Regions from separate parts of the Brachybacterium sp. SYSU DS0246 genome, predicted to be linked through region 2. Evidence: riboswitches for the same ligand, from Rfam matches in the RefSeq annotation. Region 2 holds a riboswitch; each other region holds the start of a gene.

Evidence for each region. Region 2 has a riboswitch for thiamine pyrophosphate ahead of AC5020_RS05305 (ECF transporter S component). Riboswitches for the same ligand answer to the same signal wherever they lie in the genome.
Region 1: it holds a riboswitch for thiamine pyrophosphate, as region 2 does, so the genes downstream of both, thiO (glycine oxidase ThiO) here and AC5020_RS05305 (ECF transporter S component) in region 2, are expected to answer to the same signal.
Region 3: it holds a riboswitch for thiamine pyrophosphate, as region 2 does, so the genes downstream of both, AC5020_RS01180 (TenA family protein) here and AC5020_RS05305 (ECF transporter S component) in region 2, are expected to answer to the same signal.

The regions. Positions count from the first base shown of each region.
Region 1 covers NZ_JBZXYT010000011.1:8,634-18,911, reverse strand. Annotated here, with positions in the region: gene AC5020_RS07100 (LacI family DNA-binding transcriptional regulator) at 1-665, opposite strand, end outside; gene AC5020_RS07095 (glycoside hydrolase family 2 protein) at 744-2,654, shown strand; gene AC5020_RS07090 (NUDIX domain-containing protein) at 2,741-3,217, opposite strand; gene AC5020_RS07085 (5-oxoprolinase subunit B/C family protein) at 3,256-5,121, opposite strand; gene AC5020_RS07080 (LamB/YcsF family protein) at 5,118-5,885, opposite strand; gene AC5020_RS07075 (hypothetical protein) at 5,991-6,809, shown strand; gene thiE (thiamine phosphate synthase) at 6,909-7,586, opposite strand; TPP riboswitch at 7,713-7,819, shown strand; gene thiO (glycine oxidase ThiO) at 7,814-9,016, shown strand; gene thiS (sulfur carrier protein ThiS) at 9,013-9,255, shown strand; gene AC5020_RS07055 (thiazole synthase) at 9,259-10,140, shown strand; gene AC5020_RS07050 (ThiF family adenylyltransferase) at 10,134-10,278, shown strand, end outside.
Region 2 covers NZ_JBZXYT010000007.1:120,203-130,480, forward strand. Annotated here, with positions in the region: gene AC5020_RS05265 (ABC transporter transmembrane domain-containing protein) at 1-1, opposite strand, end outside; gene AC5020_RS05270 (mycothiol-dependent nitroreductase Rv2466c family protein) at 126-743, shown strand; gene AC5020_RS05275 (ribose-5-phosphate isomerase) at 797-1,288, shown strand; gene AC5020_RS05280 (Fpg/Nei family DNA glycosylase) at 1,288-2,319, shown strand; gene AC5020_RS05285 (alpha/beta fold hydrolase) at 2,316-3,380, shown strand; gene AC5020_RS05290 (GNAT family N-acetyltransferase) at 3,391-3,927, shown strand; gene AC5020_RS05295 (ankyrin repeat domain-containing protein) at 3,928-4,380, opposite strand; gene AC5020_RS05300 (ATP-binding cassette domain-containing protein) at 4,390-6,486, opposite strand; gene AC5020_RS05305 (ECF transporter S component) at 6,497-7,078, opposite strand; TPP riboswitch at 7,125-7,232, opposite strand; gene AC5020_RS05310 (glycosyltransferase) at 7,267-7,833, opposite strand; gene AC5020_RS05315 (M13 family metallopeptidase) at 7,853-9,898, opposite strand; gene AC5020_RS05320 (hypothetical protein) at 9,947-10,278, opposite strand, start outside.
Region 3 covers NZ_JBZXYT010000002.1:18,244-28,521, forward strand. Annotated here, with positions in the region: gene AC5020_RS01160 (PadR family transcriptional regulator) at 1-82, opposite strand, end outside; gene AC5020_RS01165 (TSUP family transporter) at 196-918, shown strand; gene AC5020_RS01170 (NupC/NupG family nucleoside CNT transporter) at 1,072-2,472, shown strand; gene AC5020_RS01175 (TenA family protein) at 2,552-3,214, opposite strand; gene AC5020_RS01180 (TenA family protein) at 3,211-3,873, opposite strand; TPP riboswitch at 3,970-4,063, opposite strand; gene AC5020_RS01185 (Rv3202a family protein) at 4,333-4,605, opposite strand; gene AC5020_RS01190 (homocysteine S-methyltransferase family protein) at 4,813-5,859, opposite strand; gene AC5020_RS01195 (glycosyltransferase) at 6,092-6,379, shown strand; gene AC5020_RS01200 (Gfo/Idh/MocA family protein) at 6,540-7,670, opposite strand; gene AC5020_RS01205 (sugar phosphate isomerase/epimerase family protein) at 7,717-8,448, opposite strand; gene AC5020_RS01210 (carbohydrate ABC transporter permease) at 8,519-9,358, opposite strand; gene AC5020_RS01215 (carbohydrate ABC transporter permease) at 9,351-10,278, opposite strand, start outside.

The sequences.
Region 1 (10,278 bases), on a different contig from region 2:
ACCCCGCGGGGGACCAGGAGTGAGTCCTCGGCGGCCAGGCCGGCCGCTTCCAGCCCGTCGCGGTAGCCCTGCAGGCGCAGCAGCGAGGTCTGCGACAGCGCAGCGGGCTCGTGCCCGAGGAAGCCGATGCGGCGGCGGCCGAGGGCGACCAGGTGCGCAACCGCCTCGGCCGCTGCGCGGACGTTGTCGATGGCGACCTGGTCGGAATGACGCGGGCGCTCGGCCTCGCCGAGGAAGACGACCGCAGTGTCCCCGCGCAGCTCGTCGAGCTCGGCCGGGGTGAGGTCCTGGGGGTGGATGATCACGCCGTCGACCACCCCGGCCTCACGCCCGCGCACTGCGGAGCGCTCGCCGTCGGCCGTGCCGCCGGTCTCCTCGAACAGCAGGTGGTAGCCACGAGCCGCGCAGACCCGGGAGATGACGTGGGCGAGCTCGGCGAAGTAGGGCCGGCGCAGGTCGGCGAAGGCGAAGGCCAGCATGTTCGACCGGCCCGTGGCCAGGCTGCGCCCGGAGACGTTCGGGCGGTAACCCAGCGCATCGATCGAGGCCTGCACCCGAGTGCGCATGGGGTCGCTGACGTGCTGATACCCGCGCACCACATTGGAGACCGTCTTCATCGAGACGCCCGCGTGGTCGGCGACGTCCTGCAGCGTGACCCGGCTCATCCGTCCAACGGTACCCGGACCGCGACGTTCCCGGATCCCGATTGACCGGGAGTTTCCAGCGCTGTAAATTCGGCGGGCATGAGCACCGCTGACGCCTCCGCAGACCCCGCCGGCCCCGTCGACCCTGCGGGCACCGCAACCACTGCCGGCCCCGCCGACGGAGCCGCCCGCCCCGCGCCGACGCCGGCCAGCCGCCAGGACGGCTCCTACCCGAGGCCGCAGCTGCTGCGGGAACAGTGGGCCGACCTCACCGGGACCTGGTCCTTCCGCCATGACGACGCGGACGTCGGCCTCGCCGAGGGCTGGAGCCGCGGCTTCGACCGGCCGCGCGAGATCCAGGTCCCCTTCCCGCCGGAGTCCGAGGCCTCGGGGATCGCCGAGCCCGGCTTCCATCCGGTCGTGTGGTACTCACGGACCATCGGAGCCACGCAGCTGGCCGAGGCCGGCTCCGGTGACGACGCGCCCCGTCTGCTGCTGCACTTCGGCGCTGTCGACTACCGCGCCTCGGTCTGGATCGACGGGCAGTTCGTCGGCGAGCACGAAGGCGGCCACACGCCGTTCAGCTTCGACGTCACAGAGCTGCTCGCGCCGGAGGGCGAGCACCTGCTGGTCGTCCGCGCCGCCGACGATCCGCTGGATGTGACCCAGCCGCGCGGCAAGCAGGACTGGCACGAGGAGGCGCACGCCATCTGGTATCGCCGCACCACCGGCATCTGGCAGACGGTGTGGCTCGAGGCTGTCCCCGACGTCTCCGTGCGCGACCTGCGCTGGAGCCCGGCGACCCCCACGACCCAGTCCCTGACGGTCCGGTTCCGCGGCGCCCCGCCGGCCGGGTCCCGCCTGCGGGTGACGCTGCGCTTTCTCGAGCGCGAGGAGGACCTCGGCACGATCGAGGTCGAGGCCACGAATGCCCGCCCCACGCTCGAGCTCACGGTCCCCGTCGCCCGCCAGCGCAACGGCCAGGCGCAGGACGAGCTGACGTGGTCGCCCGAGAAGCCCCGTCTGGTCGACGCCGAGGTCACCCTGCTGGATGGCCGCTCCCGCCCGCTGGACCTGGTCACCAGCTACTTCGGGATGCGTTCGACCGCCGTGGGCGGTGGGGCGTTCCTGCTGAACGGCCAGCCCTACGACGTCCGAAGCGTGCTGGACCAGGCCTTCTGGCCGGAGTCCCACCTGGCGGCGCCCGAGCCGCTGGCTCACCGCCGCGAGGTGGAGCTGATCAAGGCGCTCGGGTTCAACGCGGCCCGCATGCATCAGAAGATCGAGGACCCGCGCTTCCTGTACTGGGCCGACCGGCTCGGTCTGCTGGTCTGGGGCGAGGCGCCGGGGGCGTACGAGTTCTCTGCCCTCGCCGTCCAGCGGCTGACCTCCGAGTGGATGGCGGCCGTCGAGCGGGACGTCTCCCATCCCTCGATCGTGACCTGGGTGCCGCTGAACGAGTCCTGGGGCATCCAGCACGTCACCGACGACCCGGCCCAGCAGGCCTACGCCCGGGCGCTGACCGATCTCACGCGTGCACTGGACCCCAGCCGCCCCGTGGTCTGCAACGACGGCTGGCAGCAGCAGAACACCGACATCCTCACGATCCACGACTACGAGGGCGACGGCGCCGCCCTGGCCCGCACCTATGCCGACGAGGCCGCCCGCACGCGCGCCGTCGAGGGGATCGCGCCGTCCGGCCGGTTCCAGCTCGTCGGCGGCGCCGAGGACCACGGGCAGCCGGTCATGCTCACCGAGTTCGGCGGCGTGAACTATCAGGACGGGACCCGGCGGGCCGACGGATGGGGCTACACCCGCGCCACCGACGGCGAGGACTGGATCGAACGGATCACCGCGCTGTACGACGGGATCCGGGCCAGCAGCTTCCTGTCCGGCTCCTGCTACACGCAGCTGACCGACACCATGCAGGAGACCAACGGGCTGCTGAATGCGGACCGCACCCCGAAGATGCCGATCTCGGAGATCCGCCGGGCGGTCACCGGCAGCTGAGCGCGCCCGGGCAGGCCGGTCAGGCCTGCCACGGCGCGTCCGGCTCGGCACTGGATCAGGTCAGCGCCTCGGACCAGACCGGTCCGTCAGAACAGGTCGGGCTGGGCCTCGCCGCGCAGGACAGCCAGGGCGCGGCGCGCGCGGGCCCCTCCCCAGGGGGAGAGGATGTCGGCGTCGGCCTCGTCGATCAGTGCCCAGTCGTCGAGCTCGGAGGCCTGCGGCACGATGTTCGCCTCCAGCTCGGCGCGGGGGACCACCCCGGCGTCGAAGACGAAGTGGACCGCCATCGGGGCGCTGCGCGCCGGGTTCGCCGGGGACCAGTTCGCCGCGAGCAGCCGGCCCACCTCGAGGTCGAGCCCGAGCTCCTCGAGCACCTCCCGCTGCGCGCACTGGCGGGCATCCTCGCCGGGGTCCACGCCGCCGCCGGGCAGCAGCCAGTGATCGCGATAGTTGGGCTTCTCGACCACGAACCGGTCGTCCTCGTCACGCAGGATCACCGCCCCCGAACTGATGACCTTGGGCAGGGAGGCGAAGTAGGCGGGATCGGGCAGCAGACGCGGCATGGCCCCATCGTGTCACTGTCGGCGTGTCACTGTCGGCGTCACTCTGCGCGTACGAAGCGCACGGTCACGCCGGGCGCGGCCTGCGCCAGGAGATCGAGCCCGGTGCGGGTGGCCACCGCGATCACGGGGTAGCCGCCGGTGGTGGGGTGATCCGGGCCGAACACGACCGGCAGCCCCGAGGGCGGCACCTGGATCGCCCCGAGGACCATCGCCTCGCTGGGCAGACTCGCCGCGCCGTCGGGCACGGGCAGGGGAGTGCCGTCCAGGCGCACGCCGATGCGATCCGAGTCCGGGCGCACCGTCCACTCCGTGGCGAGCAGCGCCTCCAGGGCCGATGGGCCGAGCAGGTCATCGCGCGGGCCGGGATGGATCGGGATCTCGAGCGGTGAGGGGGCGGGCAGGGCGTCCCCGCCGGCGGGAGCATCGATCACCAGCAGCGCGATCTGGCCGGGGACTGCATCGAGCCCGCGCACGGGACCGGCCAGCAGGAGGCCCCCGGCGGCCAGCGGCTCGGGGCCGAGACCGGAGAGGGTGTCGCGCGAGCGCGACCCGAGCACCGCCCCGCCGGTCGGGGTCGCCGCCGCGGCCCTGCTCGCGTCGCCGGCCCGGCCGACGGTCCCGTCGGGCTGCTCCGCCGAGGCGCCGGTCTCGCCGGAGCGCTCGGACCGTCGCACCGCGCGGATCCCGCCCCGGACGGCCATGACCAGGCGCAGTCCGGCCGCCGCCGGCCCGAGCTCGACCTCGTCGCCGCGGTCCAGGGCGATCGGGGCGCCGCGTCCCTCTCCGGCGGTGAGGTCGAGCGGGGCGGCCTCGGGGTCGTCCCGCCGCACCGTGAGGCGGGCCGGGGCCCCGGCCACCGCGATCACCGTGGCGGCCGACGCCCGCAGCCGCAGCGGTCCCATCAGCGTCTCGAGCACGGTGGCGTGGGCGGGGTTGCCCACCGCGAGGTTCGCCTGGACCAGGGCGCCGCGGTCGAACGCTCCCGACGGGCTCACGCCGATCGCGCCGCGACCGGGCCGGCCGTCGTCCTGGAGGAGGGTGAGCGGACCGGGGGAGAGGACCTCCAGCGCCGGGGTGCCCTCGGTGTTCGGCGTCCCGGTCGCGCCTCGCCGTCGGGTGAGCCGGGCGGGTGCGGCCGCGGCCTCGCGCCCGGCGCGTGCGAGGGTCGTGGCCGGCCGGGCGGTCCGCGCCGTCGGCCGCTGCGCGGTGAACCGCACCCGGGTGCCGGGCGTCAGCAGGGCGGGCGGCTCACGGCTGGGATCGAAGAGGTCGACGTCGGTGCGGCCGATGAGCTGCCAGCCGCCGGGGGAGGGGCGCGGGTAGATCCCGCAGTAGCGGGAGGCGAGGCCGACGGCGCCGGCCGGCACGGTGGCCCGCGGTTCGGTGCGGCGCGGCACCTCCCACGGAGGCCCGGCGGTGCGTCCTGCCCCGGCAGTGCGTCCTGCTCCGTCGGGATCCCCCGCCTCGTCGGCCACGAGATAGGCGAAACCGGGGGCGAAGCCGCCGAAGGCCGCGGTCCAGGTGGTCGCGGTGTGGGTATGGATCAGCGTCTCGGTGCTCATGCCCAGCAGTTCGGCGGTCTCGACGAGATCCTCCCCGTCGTAGACGACGCCGATCCGGTGCTCCGTGTCCCCGGCCGATTCGCCCGGAGCCGCGCGCAGGTGCTGAAGCAGCTCCGTCAGCTCCCGCAGGTCCCGTGCGACGGAGCCTCCAAGCAGCAGGGTCCGCTCCGCCGGGACCAGCTCGATCAGGGCAGGGGGAGCCAGCTCGCGCACCGCGGCCGCGGCGGCCAGCACGGCACGGGTGTCGGGGTACTCGGCCAGGATCGCGGTCTCCCCGGCCCGGTGCACGCGCAGCGGTGGGGCCAGCAGCCATCCCGCCTCGGGTGCGGCGGCGCCGGTCACAGCGCCGCCTCCAGGTGCACGCCCGCCGCCTCGAGCCGGTCCCGGACGGTGCGGGCCAGCGCGACCGCCCCGGGAGTGTCCCCGTGCAGGCACAGGGAGCGGCACGGCAGGTCGAGCCCGCTGCCGTCGGCCGTGCGCACCCGTCCCTCGGAGGCGATCGACAGTGCCTGCTCGGCGACCGCCTCCGGGTCGGTGAGCACAGCGCCCGGGCGACTGCGCGGCATCAGGGTGCCATCGCCCAGGTAGGCGCGGTCGGTGAAGCCCTCAAGCACCACCTCGATCCCGGCCTCCCGTGCCCTCTCCACCACCACGGCGCCGGGCGCGGCGACCAGCGGGAGGTCCCCGAGGTCGCGCAGCGCCTGGATCACGGCGCCGGCCTGGCCCTCGTGGCGAGCCAGGGTGTTGTACAGAGCGCCGTGGGGCTTCACGCCCCGCACCGCGGTGCCCTCGGCGCGGGCCATCGCCTCCAGCGCGCCGACCTGGACGATCAGCAGATCGGTGAGGTCGGCCGGGGCGATGTCCAGGAATCTCCGGCCGAAACCGGCCAGGTCCGGGTAGGCGACGTGCGCGGTGATCGCGACCCCGTGCTCGGCGGCGGCCCGGCAGGCGGCGCGCATCGTCCCCGGATCCCCGGCGTGCCCTCCGCAGGCGATGTTCGCCGTGGTCACCACCTCGAGCATGGCCGCGTCATCACCCATCGACCACGCGCCGAAGCCCTCACCGAGATCGGCGTTGAGGTCGCACACGGGATGGTCGGCGCTCATGCGGCTGCTCTCCTTCGCTCTGTCCGCCACGACGACGGGGTCACCGCTCATTGTCCGCGCACGGCGCCGGCGCGGCCAGGGGTGACGGGCGGTAGTGTCGCGGCCATGAGCGAGCGCCCGACCGACCAGACCGATCCGTCGCCGCGCGCGGGCTCCTCGGCGCCGGACAGCTCCGCCGCGCACCACGTCCTGGACCAGGCCGACGGCGGCGAGCCCCGCCGGCTGCTGTCGCTGAGCGATGAGCAGCTGGCCGGTCTCGACGGGCACCAGCAGCCCCAGTTCACCGCCATGCCCTGGCTCGACCAGCGCCCCGACCAGGCCGCCGTCGCGGCCGACGTCGGACTGCGCTCGCTGATCGCCGACGGGCGGGTGAATGCTGCCCGGGACGGGGCGACCGGGCGGCTGCGATGGGTGGCCGGCACCGAGCTCCGCGGCTGCCAGCTGCTGCGCCGCACCGCCGCGCGATTCGCCACCGCGGAGCGCACGGTGCAGTCCGAGAGCGGCCCGCTGGTCAGCCGCGCGTACTACTACGTCCATGAAACTGGTGTGCTCGAGGAGGAAGTGACCCCGTCGGGCATCCACCACTTCACGCCGTTGCGGGTCGAGCAGGTCCCCGCCCGGATCGCCACGCTGATCGACCCGAGCTCCGTCGCCGGCCAGGGCGGCGCCCCGGTCACCGTGCGCCGCACCGAGCTCGCCTCGGGACACCCGCTCGCCGCCCGGCTCGCCGACACCCGTGCCCAGAGCGTGCTGACCACCGTGCACACCGACGACGACAGCGTGCAGCAGGTCAGCGTGTATGTCACCGGCAGCGAGGTGCTCACGATGGAGGCGCTGGACCCGGCCGCCGAGGACCCGCCGCTGGAGTTCCGGCCCGTCGACGCGGGCGACCTGGTCGCACTCGCCGCGGCCGTCGTCTCCTGAGCGCCTCCCGCAGGATTCGCCGGCCCCCGCGCGCGGCCCATCCCGCTGGTCAGAGGCTTCCGCGGGACCCCTCAGCTCGTGAGGACGTCTCAGCGCCGGTCAGCTCGTGAGGGCGTCCCGCAGCGTCCGGGCCGCTGCCTCGGGATCGTCGGCCTCGGTCACGGCGCGGACCACCACGATCCGCTCGGCGCCGACGGCGAGCAGCTCGGGGACACGCTCCGCGTCGACTCCGCCGATGGCGAAGAACGGCTTCGCCTCCCCCGTCCGCCGGGCGGCGGCGCGCGGCAGGTCGAGGCCGACGGGGGCGCGGTCCGGCTTCGTCGGCGTCGCCCACACCGGACCGGTGCAGAAGTAGTCCAGGCCCGCATCGGCGTCGGCCGCCTCCATCTGCTCCGTGGTGCGGGTCGAGCGGCCGATCAGGACGTCCCGGCCCAGCAGCGCACGGGCATCCAGCGTGCTCAGGTCGCCCTGGCCGAGGTGGAGGATGTCCGCGCCGGCCAGCGCGGCGACGTCGGCCCGGTCATTGGCCGCCAGCAGCGTGCCGTGCGCGTCGGCGATCGGCCGCAGCGCCCGCAGGGCCTCGACCTCGGCGCGGGCCTCGGCCGCCTTGTCCCGCACCTGCAGGATGTCCACCCCGCCGCGGAAGGCGGCCTCGGCGAAAGCCAGCAGGCCCTCGAGCCCGCGCGAGAGATCGACGCAGACGTACAGGCGGGAGGCGCGCAGGGCTTCGCGGCGCCGGGCACCGGCCTCGCTGGTCGCCGACGAGTGAGCGTTCATGGGCACAGCCTGGCACAGAGCGTGACCGGGACCCGGAATCTCCGGCCTGCCGGCGCCGTGCCGCCGGCACCGTGCCGCAGGCACTGGCCCGCCGGCTCGTCGGCGTCTGCGCCGGCGCGTAGACTCGAGGGGTTCCGTGGGAGCCCGAGACGCCGGGCTGAGAGGGCGCAGCGCGCCGACCACCAGCACTGGATGCGGATCATGCCGCCGTCAGGAGGAATCTCAGGATGCGTGCCATGCATGTCGCCGTCATCGGCGCGGGCATCGTCGGCCTGCTCACCGCCGCCGAGCTGCGAGCGCGTGGTCACCGCGTGGAGATCCACGCCGAGGGGGTCGCCGACGGGGCCACGTTCGCGGCCGCCGGGATGCTCGCCCCCGCCGCGGAGATCCAGGTCGGGCAGGGCCCGCTGTGGGCCATAATGCGCGAGGCCTCCCAGGCGCACCGCGATCTCGCGAGCCGCCTCGCCGCGCGCACCAGCGTGGACCCCGGCTACCGGGACGATTCGACCGTGGTCATCGGGCGGGACCACGCCGACGCCGCCGCGCTGCGCGACCTGGCCGAGATCCAGCGCTCCACCGGAGCGGCCGTCCGCGAGCTCCCGCCCCGGGAGCTGCGCCGTCTCGAGCCCGCCCTGGCCCGCGGCATCGCCGGCGCGCAGCTGATCGAGCACGACCACCAGGTCGACCCGCGGCGCCTGGCCGCCGCCGTCCAGGACATCCTGGCCGGAGCGGGCGGACCCGGGGACGGCCCCGCCGTTCCCATCCACCGTCGCCGCCTCACCTCGCTCGAGGAGATCGACGCCGAGAGGATCGTGCTGGCCGCAGGGCTCGGTGCGGGAGAGATCGCGGGCCCGCACCGCCGCCTCGACCTCGCCCTGCGCCCCGTCCACGGCGACATCCTGCGCGTGCGCGTGCCGACCTCGCTGCTGGCCCCGGGCGAGGACAACCTGGTGGCCCGCACCGTGCGCGCCACCGTGCGGGGACGATCCGTCTACCTGGTCCCGCGCGCCGATCGCCACCTGGTCATCGGTGCCACCAGCCGCGAGGACGACCTCGCCGGCACCTCCACCGGCGGCGTCCACCAGCTGCTCCAGGACGCGATCGAGATCGCCCCGTCCGTGCGGGAGACCGAACTGGTCGAGGTCACCACCCGGGCACGCCCCGGCACCCCCGATGACCTCCCGCTGCTGGGCCCCGTGCCCGGCGATGACCGCGTGATCGTCTCGACCGGCTACCACCGCCACGGGATCCTGCTGTCCGCCTGGGCCGCCCAGCGCACCGCCGAGCTGCTCGAGGACCCCGCCGCGCCCCGCTCGCAGCTGCTCGACGCGGTCCGGCCCGAACGCTTCACCATCCCACCGCCGACGGCGTCCCTCCCGCCATCCCCCGTACCCAGCGCCACCGCCTCATCCGCCCAGGAGAACCCATGAATCTGTCCCTGACCGTCAACGGCGACGAGGTCGCACTCCCGCCGGGAAGCACCGTCCGCGACCTGGTCAGCTCCCGCCTCGGCCAGGAGATCGGCGAGGACGGCCGCGCGAGCGACGGCAGTCCGCTCGGCGTCGCCGTCGCCCTGGACGACACCGTCGTGCCCCGCACCCGCTGGGCCACGACGCCCGTGCCCGATGGCGCGCGCTGCGAGTTCGTCACCGCCGTGCAGGGAGGCTGACCCATGACCCGCCCCTCCGCACGTCCCGACCTCGCCGACGACTCCTTCACCATCGCCGGCACGCCCCTGACATCGCGCCTGATCATGGGCACCGGCGGGGCCACCGACCTCGCCGCGCTCGAACGCGCCCTGGTCGCCTCCGGCACCGCGCTGACCACCGTCGCGATGCGCCGCTTCTCCGCGGCCACCGGCAACTCGGTGTTCACGCTGCTCGAGCGGCTCGGGATCAAGGTGCTGCCCAACACCGCCGGCTGCTTCAGCGCCCGCGACGCCATCCTCACCGCGGAGCTCGCCCGTGAAGCGCTGGAGACGAACTGGATCAAGCTCGAGGTCATCGCCGACGAGGACACCCTGCTGCCCGACGGCATCGAACTGGTCGAGGCGACCGCCGAGCTGGTCCGGCGCGGCTTCACCGTGCTGCCCTACACCACCGACGATCCCGTGCTGGCCCGTCACCTCGCCGACGCCGGCGCCGCCGCGGTGATGCCGCTCGGCTCACCGATCGGGACGGGACTGGGCATCCTGAACCCGCACAACATCGAGCTGATCACCGCCCAGGCCAGCGTTCCGATCGTGCTCGACGCCGGGATCGGCACCGCCTCGGACGCGGCGCTGGCCATGGAGCTGGGATGCGACGCCGTGCTCGTGGCCAGCGCCGTCACCCGCGCCCAGGACCCCGAGGCCATGGCCCGGGCGATGGACTGGGCCGTGCGCGCGGGTCGCGCCGCCGCCGGGGCCGGACGGATCCCGCAGCGCCGCCTGGCGCTGGCCTCCTCCAGCTTCGAGGGGCTCATCGAGACCGACGCCGGCGATGCCGGGAACGGCGAGGCGGTCGGCGCGGCCGGGGCGCCCGCCGCGACCGGACGGATGGCCGAGTCATGGTGAGGGCCGTCCCCGACCGCAGCCCGTCGGCCGCCGTATCCCACGGCCAGAGGCTCCCACCGCTCGCCGAACCCGGCCCCGAGCTGACGGCGGAGCAGATCGAGCGCTACCGGCGCCAGATCACCCTCGACCAGATCGGCA
Region 2 (10,278 bases):
CGGACACCTGATAGATCCAACCCCGGCGACGCCGCAGGTGCAACGTCTTTTCCGCAGCGACTTTCCGCGGCGACGGCCCGCAGTGACAGAATGAGCGGCATCACCCCCGAGCACGAGGAGCTGTCATGTCCGCCCGCACCGTCGAGCTGTTCGTCGACCCTGCCTGCCCCTACGCCTGGATGACCAGCCGCTGGCTGCTGGGTGCCGCCGAGGTCCGCGAGGTCACCCCGAAGTTCTCGGTGATGTCTCTCTACGTGCTCAACGAGGGCCGCGACCTCGATCCCGACTACCGCCGCAGCACGGATCAGAACTGGGCTCCCGCGCGCCTGGCCATCGAGATCTCCCGCATGCACGGGGACGAGGCCTTCGCCCGCTGGTACACCGCCTGGGGCGAGCGGTTCCACGTCGGCGGCGACAAGGACCGTCGGGCGGTGGCCGAGCAGGCGCTGGAGGCCGCGGAGCTGCCGGCCTCGCTGATGGACGTGTTCGACCCGGTTGCCGACGACGAGACCGACACCGAGCTGCGCGCCTCCCACGAGCGGGCCATCTCCATGGTCGGCCAGGACGTCGGCACCCCGGTGATCTCCTTCGGCGAGGGCACCGCGTACTTCGGCCCCGTCGTCTCCCCGGCCCCGAAGGGCGAGGATGCCGGCCGTCTGCTGGACGCGATGGCGACCATGGCCACGCTCGAGGGCTTCTACGAGCTCAAGCGCACCCGCAGCGGCGGCGTCGACTTCAGCTGAACCGAACCGGACCGAACCGGACCGGCCTGACCCAGAGAGGCACATCCACCCCCATGCGCGTGCACATCGGCACCGACCACGCCGGCTTCGAGCTGAAGAACCGCCTGATCGCGGCGTTGCAGGACAAGGGCCACGAGGTCACCGACCACGGTGCCCACGAGTACGACGCCCTGGACGACTACCCGCCGTTCTGCACCGACGTCGGCGAGGCCGTGGTCGCCGATCCCGGCTCCCTCGGGATCGTCATCGGCGGTTCCGGCAACGGTGAGCAGATCGCCGCGAACAAGGTCACCGGGGTGCGTGCCGCCCTGGTCTGGAACGAGGACACCGCGCGCCTCGCCCGCCAGCACAACGACGCCAACGTGATCTCCGTCGGCGCTCGCCAGCACACCGAGCCCGAGCTGGAGGCGCTGATCGACCTGTTCCTGGCCGAGCCGTTCTCCGGCGAGGAGCGTCACCAGCGCCGTATCGACCTGGTCGCCCGCTACGAGGAGACCGGCGGCTACGGCGATCCCGCCGGCGTCGCCGCCCCCTCGGCGCCGTAGTGCCGGAGGGGCACACCGTCCACCGGCTCGCCGCGGCGCTGAGCCGCGGCTTCGGGGGCGAGAGGGTGCGCATCTCGAGCCCGCAGGGCCGCTTCGCGGAGGCGGCGCAGGTCGACGGCATGGTGCTGCTGGCCGCCGAAGCGGCCGGCAAGCACCTGTTCCTGGCACTGGCGCCCTCGGCGGACGTGGACCCGGACTCGCCGGTGGTCCGGCACATCCACGTCCACCTCGGCCTGTACGGCTCCTGGACCTTCGCCGGCGATCCCGGCTTCGCCGACGCCCACGCGATCGGCGCACCGCGCGTGCGCCTGGGCGAGCAGGCGGAGGAGCTGGGGGACGACGGCGTGCTGGACTGGCGGCGCCTGGTCCCGCGGCCGACGGTGCGGCTGCGCCTGGTCGGCGCTCGCGGGCTCGCCGAGCTGACCGGTCCCACCGCCTGCGAGGTGCTCGACGGGTCCGGCCGGCAGGCCGTCCTGGACCGACTCGGCCCGGACCCGCTGCGGCCCGACGAGGACGGCGGCGACCGGCGCCGGTTCGTGGAGGCCGTGCGCCGCTCCCGCACGGCCATCGGAACGCAGCTGATGGACCAGAAGGTCGTGGCGGGCATCGGCAACATCTACCGCGCGGAGCTGCTGTTCCGGGCGCGCCTGGACCCGTTCGTGCCCGGCCGGGATCTCAGCGCCGGCATGCTCGATCAGATGTGGACCGACCTGGCCGCGCTGATGGCCTACGGGGCGCGCACCGGACGGATCGTCACCACCCAGCCCGAGCACCGCGACCTCGAGGCCCGCATCGTCGAACGCTCCCGTGGCACCCGCCAGAACGGCGACGAGGACCCCTCCGTGGTGCCGCGCGAGAAGTCCTTCTACGTCTATCACCGCCAGAGCCTGCCCTGCCGGCTGTGCGGGACGACCATCCGCTCGCGCGACCTCGCCGCCCGCACCGTGTTCTGGTGCCCGAGGTGCCAGAGCGTGCGCAGCCGCCGGGCGGCCTGGACGCGCGAGCACCCCGCGGCAGAATGGGCGCTGTGAGCTCTGCGCCCGCACCCCCGCCCCTGCCTCTGAACGCCTCCGGCCACCTGCCCGTGGGCGACGGGCACGAGATCTGGTGGGAGGAGAGCGGCACACCCGACGGCGTGCCCGTGCTCTACCTCCACGGCGGCCCGGGGAGCGGACTGAGTCCCGGGTACCGCCGCAGCGCTCCCTCTGATCGCTGCCGGATCGTCGGCCTCTCCCAGCGGGGCGCCGGGGCCTCGACCCCGTCGGCCGGAGCCCCCGGTCCCGTCGACCTCGGTGCGAACACCACCGCGCACCTGGTCGCCGACATCGAGGCACTCCGCGAGCACCTCGGCATCGACGCCTGGATCGTCGAGGGCGTCTCGTGGGGCAGCACGCTCGCCCTCGCCTACGCCCAGGCGCATCCGGACCGGGTGCTCGGAGTGGTCCTCTTCGCCGTCACCAGCACCTCGCGGCGCGAGGTCGACTGGATCACCGAAGGGATCGGAGCCGTGTTCCCCGAGGCCTGGGATCGGTTCGCCGGCTTCGCCGAGACGCACGGCGACTTCGATCGACGCGACACCTCACCGGCGCGGGTACGACTGGTCGAGGCCTACCGTCATCTGCTCGAGGGCGACGATCCCGATCTCGTCGACGCCGCGGCCGAGGCCTGGATGACCTGGGAGGACGAGCACATCCGCATCGGCACCGGCTCCACCGAGATCGCGACTCCGCCCGCGGACCTCACCGACGAGCAGCGACGTGAGCGCCGTACCATCGCCCGCCTCGTCACCCACTACTGGGCCCACGACGGGTTCGTCGCCGACTGGGCCGCGCGCTGGGGCGGCGTGCCGGGTGCCGGCCTGCTGGGCGGTATGGGCCGCCTGGCCGGCGTCCCGGGCGTGCTGATCCACGGCCGACGCGACGTCTCCGGCCCCGCCGTGACCGCGTGGGAGCTGCATCGTGCCTGGCCGGGCAGCGAACTGGTGATCATCGAGGACGAGGGCCACGGTGGGCCGCGGATGGTCGAGCAGTGGCGGGCCGCCGTCGCGCGACTGGCGGCGACGGCGGGAACGCCGCAAGCTCCCGAGCAGTAATGTGGTGACCATGCCTGAACCCGTGATCCACCCAGCGGCGTCGGCTCCGGACCCGGAGACCGGCGCCGTGCTGCGACGCTCCGTCGTGCCCGACATCGACCCCCGCACGCTCTACCTGCTCGCGAAGCTCCGCCAGGACGTCTTCACCATGGAGCAGAAGGCCACCGACCCGGACCTCGACGGTCGCGACCTCGAGGCCACGACCACCCTGCTGTGGATCGAGGTGCCCGGGCCGGAGGCCGAGGCCGCCGGGCTGGAGCGCGAACCCGCCGCGCACATCCGCGTCCTCCACGAACCCGGCGGCGTGCTGCGCATCGGCCGGCTCGCCGTGCGGGCCGCGAACCGTCGCGACGGCTTCGGGCGCCGCATCATGCGCGCGGCGCTGGACGTGGCCCGCGAGCAGGCGCCGCAGGCCGAGGTGCGCATCGACGCCCAGGCCTACCTCGAGACGTGGTACCAGTCGATGGGCTACGAGACCGTCGGCGGCCTGTTCATGGAGGCAGGCATCGAGCACGTGCCGATGGTCTACCGCCATCCGGCGGACTGATCAGTCCTCGCGTCGGGCCGCGTGCTCCTCGATCAGCGTGATCATCTCGCCGCGCTCGAAGAACCGGGCCGTCTCCAGCGCGTCCGGGGAGCCCAGGCCCGGGTCCGCCCCGGCCTCGAGCAGTGCCACGGCGACGTCCGTGTAGCCCTTGAACGCGGCCCCGGCCAGCGGGGACTGACGGCGGTCGTTCAGCAGGTCGACGTCGGCCCCGCGGGCGGCGAGCTCGCGCACCAGCTCGGCGTGGCCGTGGTAGGCGGCGAGCATGAGGGCGCTGTTGCCGGAGGCGTCGCGCAGATTGGCGGGGGCGCCCCGGTCGATCAGCGGCAGCAGGCCGTCACCGTCCCCGCGCCGAGCGGCATCGAGCATCGAGTTGGCCAGGGCGATCACCTCCTCGTCCTCGGAGGCGGGCACGTCGGGCCGGGTGGAGGGCTGGGGCTGGATGTCGTCGTTCACGGTGCCAGGCTAGACCAGCAGCTCCGCGATCGCGGGCCAGATCAGCAGCGCCACCGCGATCGCCGCGCCGAGCACGTCGGCCGGCCCGAACCGGCTGGGTTCGGTCCAGGTGCGCCGCGTCGCGGTCGCGAAGCCGCGGGCGTCCATCGCCAGCGCCTGCTGCTCGGCGCTGCGCAGGGTGTCGACCAGCAGGGCGAGCGTCGCCCCGGCCAGCAGCCGCGGCGAGGCGGCCGTGCCCAGCCCGCGCTGGATCCGGGTGCGCAGGATGATCTCCCACTGCCGCCCGAGGTGCCCGACTCGCACCAGCGCGACCACGGAGGCCGCGACCGGCCTGGCGGGCAGTCTCAGCCGGCCTCCGAGGGCGTCGCCGAGGGCGGTCACCTCCACGCTGCCCAGGGCCAGCACCCCCGGCGCGACGAACATCATGATCCGGGCCGCCTCCTTCAGCCCCAGCAGCCAGGCGTCCCCGGACAGCGCCGGCGCGTCCCCCAGCAGGGCGGTGGTCCAGGCCAGCCCGGCGGCCGAGAGCAGGATCGGGGTCAGCCGCAGCGCCGCGCCGCGCAGCGTGCGCACCGCCAGTGGGCCCAGCAGCACCAGCGGCAGCAGCGCGAGCAGACCGCCCTGCCAGGTCTGGATCGCGAACGAGCCGATGGCGGCGAGGATGCCGATCAGGCAGAGGGTCAGCGGGTTCAGGGCGTCGGCCGGGATCCGGCGGCGCGGCGGGGGAGGATCCCCGTGCTCTGAACCCGGCAGCTCGATCCGGTGATCGGCCCGGGCGATGAGCTCGGGGTCGTGGGTCGCGGCCAGCACCGCGCCGCCGCGCGCGGCGGCCTCCTCGAGCAGGTCCAGCACGGCGCCGCGGCGGCGCGCGTCCAGCCCGACCGTCGGCTCGTCGAGGACCAGCAGGTCGGGCTGCTGGGCGAGGGCGGCCGCGAGTGCGGTGCGGCGCTGCTCCCCGCCGGAGAGCCGGTAGGGGTTGGCCCCGGCGAGATGGGCGAGGCCGGCGCGCTCCAGGAGCTCGTCCGCGAGGTGCTCGTCGTCGGCCCACGGAGAGGCCAGCAGCTCCTCGCGCACGGTGGCGGCGACGAATGAATGCTCCGGATCCTGGGGGACGACGGCGATGCGCTCGCGATCCGGGCGCCGGACGGTGCCGGTCGCGGGGCGCATCGCCCCCAGCAGGGCGCGGACGACGGTCGTCTTGCCGGCGCCGCTGGGCCCGGTCAGCACCGTCAGCTGCCCGGCCCGCGCCTCGAGGCCGACGGGGATCGTGACGCCCCGGCGCGGCACGGTGACCTCCTCGAGGGAGGCGACCACCGTCCCGGGATCGCTCCCGCTCGGACGCCGCGGAGACGGCCCGGCATCCGCCGGCGCCTCCCGCCCCGCCAGCACTCCGGCCTCCTCGAGCAGATCGCTCTGGGCGGCCAGCACCGTCCGCGGGTCCCCGTCGGCGAGGATCCGGGCCTGCTCGCCGAGGACCACCAGGCGGTCCACGTGATCCAGCCAGGGCTCGATCCGGTGCTCCGCGACGACCAGGGTGCGGCCCTCGGCGCTGGCCAGGATCGCCGAGCGCACCTGCTCGGCGGTCTCGGCGTCGAGCATGCTCGTGGGCTCGTCCAGCAGCAGCATGTCCGGGCCGAGCGCGAGGGCGCCGGCCAGGGCGATGCGCTGCTGCTGCCCGCCGGAGGCCTCCAGCGGGTCGCGCGAGGGCTCCAGGTCCACCTGCGCGGCATCCAGCGCCGCCGCGGCGCGCCGGTGGATCTCCGGCCGGGGCAGGGCCGCGTTCTCGGGCCCGAAGGCGGCATCGCGGCCCACGGTCGCGGCCACCAGCGCGTGCGCGGGATTCTGCAGCAGCAGGCCGCGCTCTCCGGGCCGGGACGAGACCGCCATGTGCCCCGAGAGCTCGCCGGCCTCCTCATCGAGAAGACCGGCGAGGGCGCGCAGCACCGTCGATTTCCCGCTTCCGCTCGCGCCGGCGAGCAGCACGCGCTGACCGGCGGGGATGCTCAGGTCGAGGTCGGCGACCGTCGGCTCCCGCCGCGAGTTCGGGCGCCAGCTGACCCGGGACAGCGCAAGCGCGGCCCCGGCGGCGGACTCCCTGGTTCTCACGCCGCAGTCCTCACGCCGCGGCGGCGCGGGCGTGCTCCCGTCCCGCGGCGAGTGAATCCACCGCGCCGGTGGCCACCAGGGCACGGGTCGCGGCCCAGCCCAGGCCGCCGCCCAGCGCGGCGCCGGAGACGAGGAAGAACCCGAGCAGGATCAGGGCGAAGGGCCAGCTCATCTCGGGGTAGTAGGCGAAGCGCTCCCAGATCCATTCCAGGCCGCCGGCGAGGACTCCGCCGAGGACCGCCACCGGGAGCGTGAAGCGGCGGTACGCGGTCAGCGCGACGGCGAGCTCGACGCCGCCGCCCTGCAGCAGGCCGGAGACCACGGTGCCCCAGCCCCACTGGCCGCCCAGCAGCATCTCGAGGCATGCCGCGATCATCTCGGCCAGCAGCGCCGCGCCGGGCTTGAGGACGATCAGGGCGGCGAGGACGGCGGGCAGGAACCAGATGCCCACCAGCAGACCCTCGGCGGGGCGGAACGCCATCGTCAGCGGGCTGATCAGGGTGTAGAGCTGGCCGTACCCCAGGAACGCGACGCCGAAGGCTGCCCCGATCATGACGGTGACCAGCAGATCAATGGTGCGAAAGCGTGTCATCACTTCTCCTTCCTCTCACGGAAGGGGCGCACGGCATCATCGATGCCGCACGGATATCCCGACTCCCTACGCCGGTGTGAACCGGATCAGGTTCGAGGGTCTGCGCAGGTTCGCGCACTCTCAGCACCCCGTTGGTGCTCCCCTGTCAGTGGATGACCGGCACTCAGGATACTCCCTCGGCGGTGGCGTCAGCGCCGCGCCCGGATCGCCTGGTCGATGGCCGCGGCCGTCGCCTCGGGGTCCTCGGGCGTCAGCAGATACCCGGTGCCCTCGCGGCCGACGATCTCGACCATGGTCCCCGGCCGGGTGACGACCATGCGGTAGGACTGCCGCGTCTCACCGCCGGTCAGCAGCTTCCGGTCGCCGACGGGCCGCAGCTCCTCGGGCCGGGCGGGGGTCACCATGCCGCGGCGCCATCCGTAGCCGCCGAGGCTCGCCCCGACGGCAGGCTGCGGCACGATGCGGTACTGGACGGTGCGGAAGCCGGCCAGCGGCCACGTCGGGCGCGGCAGGAAACCGCCGAGGCTCACCGTAAGGCCGCGGTCGTCGACGATGAAGCGCGTGTGCTGGCCCATCCAGGTCCACAGCGCCAGCAGTGCGAACACCCCGGCGGCCGGCGGCACGGCGGCCACGAGGCCGCGCTGGGCCAGCACCAGCGCCAGGACCGCACCGAACAGCAGGGTCAGGGCGATGCGGGTCCACCCGACCCAGGAGGGCCTGGTGGTGCCGACGTAGAACGGCGCCTCGGGCCTCACGGGATCCTCACCGTCGTGCTCACCAGATCGACACCCGCTCCTCGGGGGCGCGGTACATCCCGTCGCCCTCGCGCACGCCGAAGGCGCTGTGGAACTCGTCGAGATGGCCCGCGACCGTGTTGCAGCGGAACTCCATCGGCGCGTGCGGGTCCACCGCGAGCCGGCGGATCGCCTCCTGCGTGCGGTTCTTGCCCCGCCACACCGTCGCCCACGACAGGAAGATGCGCTGCAGACCGGTGTACCCGTCCAGCTCGGCCGCGGCCTCCTCGGCGGACCTGCTGGCCAGGTACGCCTTCACGGCGATGGAGAGACCGCCGAGGTCGCCGATGTTCTCGCCGATGGTGAGGGCGCCGTTGACGCGGTGGGAGTCGTCGAGGTCGCGCGGGGAGAGCTCGGAGTACTGGGCGATGAGGGTGGCGGCGCGGTCGTCGAAGGCCTGACGGTCCTCGGCCGTCCACCAGGTGACCAGGTTGCCGTCCCCGTCGTACTTCGAGCCCTGGTCGTCGAAGCCGTGGCCGACCTCGTGGCCGATGACCGCGCCGATGCCGCCGAAGTTCACGGCGTCCTCCGCCTCGCCGTCGAAGAACGGCGGCTGCAGGATGGCGGCGGGGAAGACGATCTCGTTGCGCCCGGGGTTGTAGTAGGCGTTGACCGTCTGCGGCGTCATGTGCCACTCGGTCTCGTCGATGGGGCCGCCGACCTTGGCGTACTCGTAGTCGGCGTCGAAGCGGCGTGCGGCGCGCGCGGTGGCGACCAGGTCGCCGGGGACCACCTCGAGCCCGTCGTACTCGCGCCAGCGCTCGGGGTAGCCGATCTTGGGGGTGAACTTCTCGAGCTTGGCCAGCGCCTTCTCCCGGGTGGCCGGCGTCATCCACTCCAGGGTCCCGATCGAGCTGCGGTAGGCCTCCAGCAGAGCATCGACCAGTGCGGTCATGCGCTCCTTGTGGGCCGGCGGGAAGTGGCGGTCGACGTACTCGCGGCCGACGGCGAAGCCCACGGCGCCCTCGACGAAGGCGACGCCGCGCTTCCAGCGCTCGCGCAGCTCCTCGGCGCCGGAGAGCACCTTTCCGAAGAAGGCGAAGTCCTCCTCGACGATGGCCGCGGGCAGGTAGGGGGCGTACGAGGAGACGGCGTGGAGGGCCAGCCAGGTGCGCAGCACGGCGAGGTCCTCGCCGGCCAGCAGCTCGGCAGCGGCGGAGACGAACTCGGGCTGGCCGACCGAGACCACGTCGAAGACCGATTCCGGGGCTCCGGTGCCCTCGATGTAGGCGGTCCAGGGGAAGGCCGGGGCCAGCTCGCGGCGCTGCGCCTCGTCCATCGGGTTGTTGGACTTCTCGCGGTCGCGCAGGCGCACGACGTCGACGTGGCATCCGGCCAGGCGGGTCTCGAAGTCCATCACCGCGGTGGCCTGTGCGGCCGCATCGCCCTCGACCAGGCCCTCGCGGCCGGGCAGGCCGGTCAGGCGGGCGAGAGCGGCCAGGTGCTCGGTGTAGGCCTCGCGGATCTGCCCGTAGTGCTCCTCGCGGTAGTAGGACTCATCGGGCAGGCCGAGCCCGCCCTGATGCAGTTTGACCTGGTAGCTGGAGGAATCGTGGTCGTCGGTCCACACGTAGGCCAGCAGGGCGCTCGCGCCCGAATCCGGGGCGGCCATGGTGCGGGTGATGGCCTCGAGGTCGTCGGCCGCGGTGATGGAGCTCAGCATGTCCTCGAGGGGCGCGGTACCGGCCGCCTCGATCGCCTCGGTGTCCATGAACATGCGGTACAGCGCGCCGACGCGGCCGCGGTCGGTGACGGGTGCTCCCTCGGCGGCCCCGTCTCCGGTCCCCGCCGCCTGCTCGACCTCTGCCGCCGCCTGCTCGACGATCTCCCGCACCCGCTCCTCGGAGAGGTCGCGCAGCTGATGGAAGGCTCCGTCGCTGGAGCGGTCCGCCGGGATCCGGTGCTCGCGCAGCCATCGCCCGTTGACGTGGCCGAAGAGGTCGTCCTGGAGGCGGATGCCCGGATCGACCTGGTCGAGGACGAGGCCGGAGTTCACGGTGGTCTCGGACGAGGGGGCAGTGGTCATCATCGCTCCTGCGGGATCGGACGGAGGGGACAGGTGTGGGGTGCGCCGTCAGGGGGTCGCCAGACCCAGCGAGGCGAGGGCGAGGGTCAGCAGGCCGATCACGAGCGGGGCGTACGCCCAGGGGGACCGGGAGCGCTGCGCCGGCGGCCGGCGCTGGATGACCAGGGTGGACAGGCCGGAGCCGACGGAGAGGACCGCGGTGCCGATGGCGAGGACCGGGGACATGATCACCAGGGCGGTCGCTCCCACCTGGAAGGCGACGGTGCCGATCACGTCCAGCAGCCGCATGATCACGGTGGAGCGGGCGCCGACGCGTCCTGCGAGCAGCGTCGAGACGGCGTCCTCGGACCATTGCGAGGGGCGCGCGATGCGGCGACGGG
Region 3 (10,278 bases), on a different contig from region 2:
GTGTGCGCAGCAGCTGGAGGCAGGCGAGCACGATCGTGCCGCGCCGCAGCTCCTGCAGGTGAGTCTCGAAGGCATCGCTCATAACCCACACGATAGTGTGCGCCACACACCATAGTCAATAGCACGGTGTCGTGTGACCGATGGAGGGGTGGACAGTCGTCGTCCCGGCGACCGTGCCGCCGTAGGCTGGCTCGGGTGACGCTCACCGCCCTGACCCTGCTCGCCGTGATCGTCGGCGTCGGGGCGGGACTGCAGCGGCTGACCGGCATGGGGTTCGCCCTGGTCGTCGCTCCCTTCCTGGTGCTGACGCTCGGGGCGTTCGAGGGCGTCCTGGTCACGAACCTCTGCGGACTGGTGTCCTCGTCCGTGAACCTCTGGCTCCTGCGCCGCGACGTCCAGTGGCGGCGTCTGCTGCGCTTCACGCCGTTCTCCCTGGTGGGCATCGGCATCGGAGCGCTCGTGCTGCTGGTGCTGCCGGCGGATCCGCTCGCCGTGCTGGTGGGGGTATCGGTCCTCGTGGCGATCGCTGTCACCGTGTTCTTCCGCTCGGGACGGCTCGAGGACTCGATGACGGTCAGCTCGGCATTCGGCACGGCGTCGGGCTTCATGAACGTCACCGCGGGCGTCGGCGGCCCGGCCGTGGCGGTCTACGCGATCGCCACGGGATGGGAGCACCGTGGGTTCGCGGCCTCGATCCAGGCGCACTTCGCCGTGATCTGCATCGTGTCCCTCGCCGCGAAGTGGGCCCTGCCGTCGTTCGGCATCGGCGGCTGGCTCGTGACCATCGCAGCCATCCTGGGTGGCACCGTCGTCGGCCAGCGGCTTGCCGGGCGCTTCTCCGGGCCGACGATGATGAGGGTCGTGGTGGTCCTGGCCGTCGCCGGTGCGCTGGTGACGATCGTCCGGGCGCTCGCTTGAGCCGGCGGCCGCCCGGCGGCGCGTCTGCCTCAGCCGGACGAGGACCCCGCCACGTACGGGCCCAGCCACGGCAGGCGCACGTCCCGGCGACCCCTACACTGGCGCCTGCGACCGCGGCATATATTCCTGATCTGCTTCTGTGAGGTGAGAGCGATGGTCGACCTGCTCTGGGGCATCGGAGGGATGGCAGGCCTGCTGCTGATCGCTCTCGCCTTCTCCAGCAACCGCCGGGCGATCCGCCTGCGCACCGTCCTGGGGGCACTCGGCCTCCAGGTCGGATTCGGCGTGCTGGTCCTGTACTGGGGACCGGGCCAGTGGGCCCTGCAACAGGTCTCGACCGGCTTCCAGGCCATCATCGACACCTCCGGCGAGGGGATCTCCTTCCTCTTCGGGCCTCTCCTGCCTGAGGAGGGGAGCGTCTTCGCCCTCCAGGTGCTGCCGGTGATCGTCTTCTTCGCCTCGCTGACCGCTGTGCTCTACCACTGGAAGATCCTGCCCAAGGTCGTGGCCTGGATGGGCGGGGGCCTGGGCAAGCTGCTGGGTACGAGCCACGCCGAATCCGTCAACGCGGCCGCGAACATCTTCGTGGGCCAGACCGAGGCGCCGCTGGTCATCCGCCCCTACATCAAGCGACTCTCCCGCTCGGGCCTGTTCGCGGTGATGGTCGGCGGCCTCTCGACCGTCGCGGGCTCCGTGCTCGTCGGCTACTCGCTGCTCGGCGCGCCACTGGAGTACCTCATCGCGGCCAGCTTCATGGCCGCCCCGGGCGCACTGCTGATGGCCAAGATCCTGGTGCCCGAGGACGACCCCGAGGCCGTCGCCCGTGAGGCTGCGCTGGTCCAGGCCAGCAGCAGCGCGAAGACCCGCCGGGCTGGGGGAGCGGCCGCAGCGGTCGGTGCAACCGCCGGCGGGACCACCGATCGCACCGTCACGGCGGGCGCCGACGGGACGACGGCGACGGCCGCCGACGGCACCACCGCTGAGACCGAGGACCCCTCCGCCGACGTGGACGAGGAGGAGGACCTCGGTGAGCTGAAGTACGGCAACGTCATCGACGCCGCGGCGGGCGGCGCCGCTGACGGCCTGCGGCTGGCCGCGACCGTCGGCGCCATGCTGTTGGCCTTCATCTCCCTGATCGCGCTGGTGAACCTACTGATCGGCACGGTCGGCGGCTGGTTCGGCGCCGGGGACCTCACGTTCGAGCAGATCCTGGGCTGGGTGTTCGCTCCCGTGATGGCCATGGTGGGCGTGCCGTGGGACGAAGCCGTCCGCTCCGGCAGCTACGTCGGCCAGAAGGTCGTGCTCAACGAGTTCGTCGCCTTCTCCAGTTTCGGCCCCGAGGCCGGAACCTTCAGCGACAAGACCGCCGCGGTCACCACCTTCGCCCTGACCGGCTTCGCCAACTTCAGCTCTCTGGGCATCCTCCTCGGCGGATTGGGCGGGCTCGCTCCCAACCGGCGCTCCGAGATCGCCGAGCTGGGGATGAAGGCGATCCTCGGCGGCACGCTGGCCAACCTCATGAGCGCGGCGATCGCCGGGATCCTGATCGGCTGAGCCGGACGCCCGACGGATTGCGTCGGCGAACCCGGCGGGCGACGGTGGGCCGCGCCGAGGCACGGCCCACCGGGCCTGCTCAGGCGGCGGCGCCGTCCAGCGCCTGCTGCCAGAAGGCGGATTCGAGCCGGGTCGCGGTGCGGAACACCGTGGCCACCTCCTCGAATCGCTGCTCGGTGAGGGACCGCGCCGCCAGGACGTCGAGGTGGGCGATGGCGTCGCGCGCGGCCTGCTGGAACTCCTCGCTCGCGTACTCGGCGATCCAGTCCCGGTAGGGGTGGTCGGGCCGCTCCTCGAGCCGGGGAGCCAGGCGAGCGCCGATCTCGGCGTACCCGATCGCGCAGGGCGCCAGGGCCACATTCAGGTCGAGCTGGTCCCCGACCTGCCCGCAGTCGAGCACGTACCGGGTGTAGGCGACGGTGGCCTGCTTCTCGGGTGCGGCGTCCAGCTGCGCGCGATCGATGCCCCAGCTCGCGGTGAGCCGCACATGCAGCTCGGTCTCGGCCAGGGTCGTCGCGAGGGCATCGGCGGAGTGCTGGATGTCCTCGAGCCGTCGGCTCTTGAAAGCGGCCAGCGCGTTGGCCCGGGCGAACTGGACGAGGAACAGGTAGTCCTGGACCAGGTAGTCCTGGAATGCGGCGAGCGGCAGGATGCCCGCGCCGAGCTGCTCGACGAACGGGTGGCGGGTGTAATCGTCCCAATCGGGCAGGGCGGCGGACCTGAGATCCTCGAACAGACTCATCGTGCCTCCCCAGTGAACGGGTGGAGGTAGGACTGCTCGAAGAAGTCGAGCTCGAGGGCGACGGTGCGCTCGAAGAACTCCCGGGCCCGCTCGGGGCTGCCGGGACCTGCTGCGTCGAGCTCGGCGCGCAGGAAGCTGACGAAACCGGCGAAGTCCGGGTTGTCGTGGAGGTCGATCCATTCGGAGTGGACGAAGCTGCTCGGCCGCGGGCCCGGAGCGGCGGCGGCCCAGTCGTGGTAGAGCCATTCGGTGACCACCAGCACGGCGAGGATCGCGGCATAGTCCCGGGTCTCGGCGGCTTCGCGGAAGATGGTGGTGAAGCCGGTGGTCGCCAGCGTGTCCGGGACGGTTGCGCGGTCATGCTCGCTCACGCCCAGAGACTCGAACGCGCGCAGGAAGTAGGTGTTCTCGTCCCCGGCGACCTCGCCGACGAACTGCGACAGCCGCAGCCGGGCCTCGAACGTGGGGGCCTCGGCGATGCCGGCGCCCAGGAGCACCAGGAAGCTGTCGAGGAAGCGATGGTCCTGGATCAGGTATCCGGCCATCACCTCGTCGGGGATCGACCCGCCGTGGAGCTCCGCCACGAAGCGGTGCTGGACGGCCCGGGACCAGGTGGGTTCGCTGGCCCCACGGAGGTCGTCGGTGAAAGAGGTGGACATCGGGACTTCTCCTCGTCGGTCGATCCGTCCGGATGGGAGCTCCCGATCCGGTGACCCGGGGCCCGACCTCGAGGCGCGCTCGCCACGCGGCGAGCGGCGCAGTGACGCAGACATCCCTCCGCGAGCGCTAACTCGATCAGGTTCGTCGGGTGTGATCTCAGCCCCTGGCGGGGCACCCCGTGTCGACGACGACCTTACCCCGACACAGCAGGAGCCGCCCCGGGCCCGGCGCTGGGGCCGGGTCCCGGGGCGGCTGAGCGGGGCCGTGATCGCCCACGTCGATCCCCGGAGGGTCACCGATCACGCGACGAGACTCCGCATGACCGATGGGTCGGAGATCAAGCGATCAGGTGGACCGACGGTCTCGCCGATCAGGTGGGCCGACGGTCGCGCCGATCAGGTGGGCCGACGGTCCCGCCGGTCAGCGAGCGGCGTCACGCTGCTTTGGCGGGGCGCCGTTCACTCGGAGTCGAAGGCGCCGTCGTCGGCCCCGAAGGCACTGTCCTCGGAGCCGTCCTCACCGGTCGCCTCGGGGGCGTAGTCCTCGTCGAGCGGGACCTCGCGGCGCTGGTCGAGGACATCCGCTGGATCGGCGTACGCGGAGGTGACGGAGCCGAGCTCCTCGGAGCCGAGGGCGTCCGTGGTCCCGTCGTCCGGCAGGGCATCGACCTCCTGGTCCAGGGCGTCCTCGAGCGGGGCCTCGGGGGAGTGCTCGTGCGGCGTGCTGGTCATCGTCCTGCTCCTTTCCTCCGGTGGTGTCCGGTCACTGGCAGTATCCGATATTCCGCGCCGATGATCGACTGCTCCGGCCCGCGATCGTTGGAAGCTCAAGCCCTCGCGCCGGGCGGAGCCCCGAGCGACGTCGGGCCGAGTCAAGAGCTCTTCGGGCGAAGCCTGGAGCCTCGTCGGGCTGGACCCGAACCTGCCCGGGGCCGACGCTCAGGCGCGCGAGCCCAGGCCGACGATGTGCTCCGGGAGACGCTCGTTGCTGCCGTACATGAAGTGGTTCTCCATGCGCTCGGAGTAGCGGCTCGCCTCGGTGGTGCGGCCGACGGCCTCGGCGACCTCGCGGATGTGGATCGGGGCTGCGCCGCAGCACACCCCGAGGTAGTTCACGCCCAGCTCCAGCGCCTCACGGGCGAAGGCGCTGATCTCGTAGCGGTTGGTCAGCAGCGGATCCAGGGCGGTGGGGAAGGTGCGCCCGTGCGGGGAGGGGACGGCCGCGGCGGGGTCGGAGAGGTTGAAGAACGTCGGCTCCTCCTCCGTGGTGCGGTACGGGATCGGCAGGGCGCCGACGTGGCAGTCCACGGCCTCGCGGATCTCGCGCAGCCACGGCAGCATCGTCGCCGGCCCGCGGAAGCAGTTCAGACCCACCACGTCGGCCCCGGCCTGCTCGAGGCGCTGTGCGGTCTCGACGATCCCGGCGCCCTCGGCCATCTCCTGGAACGCCATCGGGGCGAGAGTGATCACCACGGGCAGGCCGGAGGCCTTGGCGACCTCGAGCGCGGTCAGCGCCTCCTCGGCGTAGTAGAAGGTCTCCCCGACGATCAGGTCGGCCCCTTCCTCGACGGCCCAGCCGACCATCTCCTCGAACATGCCTCGGACCTCGCGCTGCGTCGTGGTGTCCGCCGGGTCCCAGATGTTGGAGTTGGAGATGTTGCCGGCGACGAGATTGCCCGGGACGGCGTCGGCGACCTCGCGGGCGATCTGCAGGGCGGACCGGTTCAGGGGCTCGAGGAGGTCCTCCTTGCCGATGACCCGCATCTTCTCGCGGTGACCGTTGTAGGTGAAGGCCTCGACGATGTCGGAGCCGGCGCGCTGGAAGTCCACGTGCAGGGTGCGCAGCGCCTCGGGGTGCTCGAGGGCGACCTCGGGCACGAACTCGCCGGCGGTCAGGTAGCCGCGCCGTTCGAGCTCGAAGAGGAAGCCCTCGGCACAGATGACGGTGCCGGTATCGAGGCGTTCGGTCAGGTGGTTGCGGGTCATGGCGTGCCCTCGTCGTCGCGGTTCCAGTGGTGGCCGCTGGTGACTGTATCCGTGCCTCGTGGTGGGCCGTATGGGTTGTGGCGATCTGTGAACGCGCACGATGCCGGGGAGTCAGGGCAGGGGTGGCCTCCTCGGCGGTGCCGGGTCATGGCCGCGGCTGGTCCCCCCGTGTTCCCTCGTCGCCCGCGCCTCGTGCCTGGTCTTCCTTATCCGCTGGGAGGAGCCCTTCGGGATGGTCATGGCCGAGGCCCTGGCCTGCGGCACCCCCGTCATCGCGACCCCGCGCGGCAGCGTCCCGGAGATCGTCCGCGACGGGCACAACGGGTTCCTGGCCACCGGGGTGGAGGCCCTGGCGGCCGCGATCGAGCGCTCCGGGGAGATCAGTGCCCAGGAATGCCGGCGCGATGCGCTCGAGCAGTTCGACCTGCCCGTGATGGCCGCGAGGTACGAGCAGATCTACGGGATGCTGGTCGAGGGCGGCACCAGCATCGAGGAGGTCACCCGGGCGATCGCCCGCTGACCGCGGCGCGCCGAGGGCCCCTGCTCCCGGGATGGGAGCAGGGGCCCTCGGCGGGTGCGCCGTGCGAGCCAGGGCGATCCTGCTCAGCGGTACTCCAGCGGCCAGGCGCGATGTATATAGCCGCGCCTGTGCGTGTGAGTACCGTCCAGCCGCGCGGAGCTCAGACGGTCGCCGCGGCGGTGCTCAGGGTCGAGGCGAACGGGTCGAAGTCGGCCGGCATGGGCTCGACCTCGGTGAACGAGGAGTTCACGGTGACCGTCTCGCCGCGGCTGATGGCGGTCTCGATGGCGACCATGATGTCCAGCACGTGGGCGGCGATCTCACCCTGAGCGCGGTGGGGGACGCCGGCGCGGATCGCGCGGGCCATCTCCAGCACGCCCAGACCGCGACCCGTGGTGGCGCCCGTGGCGGGCACCGGAGCCGGCTCCTCGCCGCGGTAGACCGTCAGCGCGGAGTCGCCGTCGAACACGTTGGGATCGGGGAAGGCCAGGGTCGCCTCGGTGCCGTAGACCTCGACGAAGCCGGCGCGCTTGTGCGGGGAGTCGAAGCTCAGCAGCACGGTCGCGTTCTGGCCGGACTCGAAGCGCAGCAGTGCCGAGACCTGGGTGGGCACGGTGACGTCGAAGACCTCGCCGGCCTTGGGGCCGGAGCCGATGGTGCGCTGGTCGCGGGCCTTGGAGCCGACCGCGGAGACGCTGGTGACTGGGCCGAGGGCCAGGGCCAGGGTGGTGACGTAGTACGGCGCGATGTCGTACAGCGGCCCGGCACCCTCCTGGAACAGGAAGGCGGGGTTGGGGTGCCAGTCCTCCGGGCCGGGGGACTGGAAGATCGTCAGCGCGCTGGCCGGGTCGCCGATCGACCCGTCGCGCAGGGTGCGCAGCGCGGTCTGGATGCCGGCGCCGAGCACGGTGTCCGGGGCGCCGCCGATGCGCACGCCGTGCTTCGCGGCCGCCTCGAGCAGGGCGGTGGCGTCGGCCGGGATCGTGGTGATGGGCTTCTCGGTCCACACGTGCTTGCCGGCGGCCACGATCGACTGGGACACCTCGGCGTGCGCGGTGGGGATCGTCAGGTTGATGACGATCTCCACCTCGGGGTGGTCCAGCACGTCCTGGGCGGTGCCGGAGGCGGGGACGCCGAACTCCGCGGCGCGGGTCGCGGCGGCCTCGGGGTAGAGGTCACCGATGATGTGCACGGCCACGTCCGGGAAGGACGTGAGGTTCTTGAGGTACTCGGCCGAGATGGTGCCGGCGCCGATGATGCCGATGCCGACGGGTCCGGTGGGGTTCTGCAGGTTCACGGGATTCCTTCGTGAGTGGGGGGTGGGGGTCGTCTCGGCCTCAGGCGCTGCGGAGGTACTCGAGCGAGGTGGCGATGCCCTCGAAGATGTCGCCGGCGTACTGGTCGAACTCGATGACGCCGTAGGCGACGCCGGCGGAGGCCTTCAGGGTCTCGGCCAGCGGCATCTTCCCGCCGCCGAGCGGCTGCTGGCCGGAGGGGTCCTCCGCCAGGTCGCCGTCCTTGAGGTGGACCAGCTGGACGCGGTCGCCGAGGTTGCCCAGCAGTGCGGGGACGTCGGCCCCGCCGACGGCGGCCCAGTAGGTGTCGACCTCGAGGATGACCCGCGGGTCCAGCTCGGCGGCGAACAGCTCCAGGGCGCTGCGGCCCTCGAGGGTGGAGGCCAGTTCAAAGTGGTGGTTGTGGTAACCGACGCGGATGCCGGTGCCCTCGGCCTGGGTCGCCCGTTCGTTCAGCCGGAGGGCGAGGGAGCGGACCTTGTCCGCGTCCTTCCAGTCCTCGGGATTCCAGAACGGGTCGATGAGGTACTCGACGCCGACGGCGCCGGCCGCTGCCAGCACCTCGTCGAAGTCGACATCGCCGAGGAAGCCCTGGTGGGCGCTGGGGAAGGTGATGTCGAACTGCTCGCGGGCGGCGACCAGGTCGTCCTTGTGCTCGACGAGGTGGAACGGCTCGGCGCAGCGGAGGCCGAGCTCGGCTAGGCGGGCCACGGTGCCCTGGTAGTCGGCGGCCAGCGCCTCGCGGACGCTGTACATCTGGACGGAGATTTCCATGGTGCTCCTTCGGGGAAGTCGTGGTGGTCGGGCGAGCGGGGCCGGGAGCGGGTGGCTCCCGGCCCGCGCGTCACTTCACGGCGCCGGCGGTCAGGCCTGCGACGAAGTTCTTCTGCATCATCAGGAAGCCGGCGACGACGGGGATGGACACCGCGAGCGAGGCGGCGAGGACCTGGTTCCAGTACACGTTGGTCTGGGTGGCGTACTGCCGCAGGCCGACGGCGAGGGTGCGGGTGTCCTCCGTGGTCAGCACGGAGGCGAACAGCACCTCGCCCCAGGCCGTCATGAACGCGTAGATCGCCACCGCCACGATGCCGGGCCGGGCGGCCGGCAGGATGATGCGCAGCAGGATGGTGATGTTGCTGGCGCCGTCGACCTTGCCCGCCTGGTCGAGCTCCTGGGGGATGCCGTCGAAGTACCCGGCGAGCATCCAGATGGAGAACGGCAGCGAGAACGTCAGATACGTGATGATCAGGCCGATCCGCGTGCCCACCAGCGGAACCCCGAAGGTGGCGTCGATATTGACGAAGATGAGGTACAGCGGCAGCAGGAACAGCACGCCGGGGAACATCTGCGTGGACAGCACGGTGGTCATGAACGGGTTGCGCCCGCGGAACCGCCAGCGGGAGACGGCGTAGGCGGCGAACGTCGCCACGCCCACGCTGAACAGGGTCGCGACCCCGGTGACCACCAGGGAGTTCATGAAGTAGCGGGCCAGCGGCACCGTCGACCACATCTGGACGAAGGGCTCGAACGTGATCCGCTCGGGGATCCACGAGAACCCGGCCTGCACGTCCCCCAGGGGCTTCATGGAGGTGGTGATCATGACGTACAGCGGCACCGCGACGAACACGGTCAAACCCACCAGCACGATGACGCGGAAGATCTTCTCTCCGACGGTCTCACGCATTGTTCTTCTCCTTCCTCCACTGAGTGAAGTAGAGGTATGTCAGCGACACCACCAGCAGGAACAGCAGCAGGAGCACGCTCATGGCGCTGCCGACGCCGAAGTCCCAGGACAGGAACGAGGCGTTGTAGATGTGGAAGCTGATGAGGTCGCCGGCCGGGGGCTGGGCCGTCCCGAACAGCACGTAGGGGGTGTTGAAGTCGTTGAACACCCACAGGAACATCACCAGCACCATGGTCTGGTTCACCGGTGCCAGCATCGGCAGGGTCACCGAGCGCCACTGCCGGAAGGGGGTGGCGCCGTCCATCGAGGAGGCCTCGTACAGCTCCCCGGGGATGGACTGCAGGCCCGCCATGAACATGAGGAACGCGAAGGGCCACATGCGCCAGATCGCCACGATCACCACGGAGAGGAACGCGTTGTCGCCGATCAGCCAGAACGGGGCGCCGTCGAGGATGCCCAGCTGGTCGACCAGGACGTGGTTGACCACGCCGGTGTCGCGCTGGAGCATGAAGTTCCAGGTGATCACCGCCGCGTACAGCGGCAGGGCGTAGGGGATCAGGAACAGGGTGCGGAACACCCCGCGGCCGCGGAAGGGCCGCTGCAGGGCGACGGCCGCGGCCATGCCCAGGCCCCAGCTGATGCCCACCACGAGGATCGTGTAGCCCACGGTGACCACGAAGGAGTTCAGCAGGCCCTGGCCGATCGGGGTGCTGAGATCGACCGAGATCTGGTAGTTCTCCAGGCCGACGAACGGGGCCTCGCCCCAGCGGCGGATGAAGAACTTGGTCAGCTCGATGAAGCTCATCCAGAAGCCGGTGACCATCGGGACGATGTGGATCAGCAGCTCGAGCAGCACCGCGGGCAGGATGATCAGGTACGGGAACCAATTGCGGCGCGGGCGGCGCGGTGCGGGGTGCTCC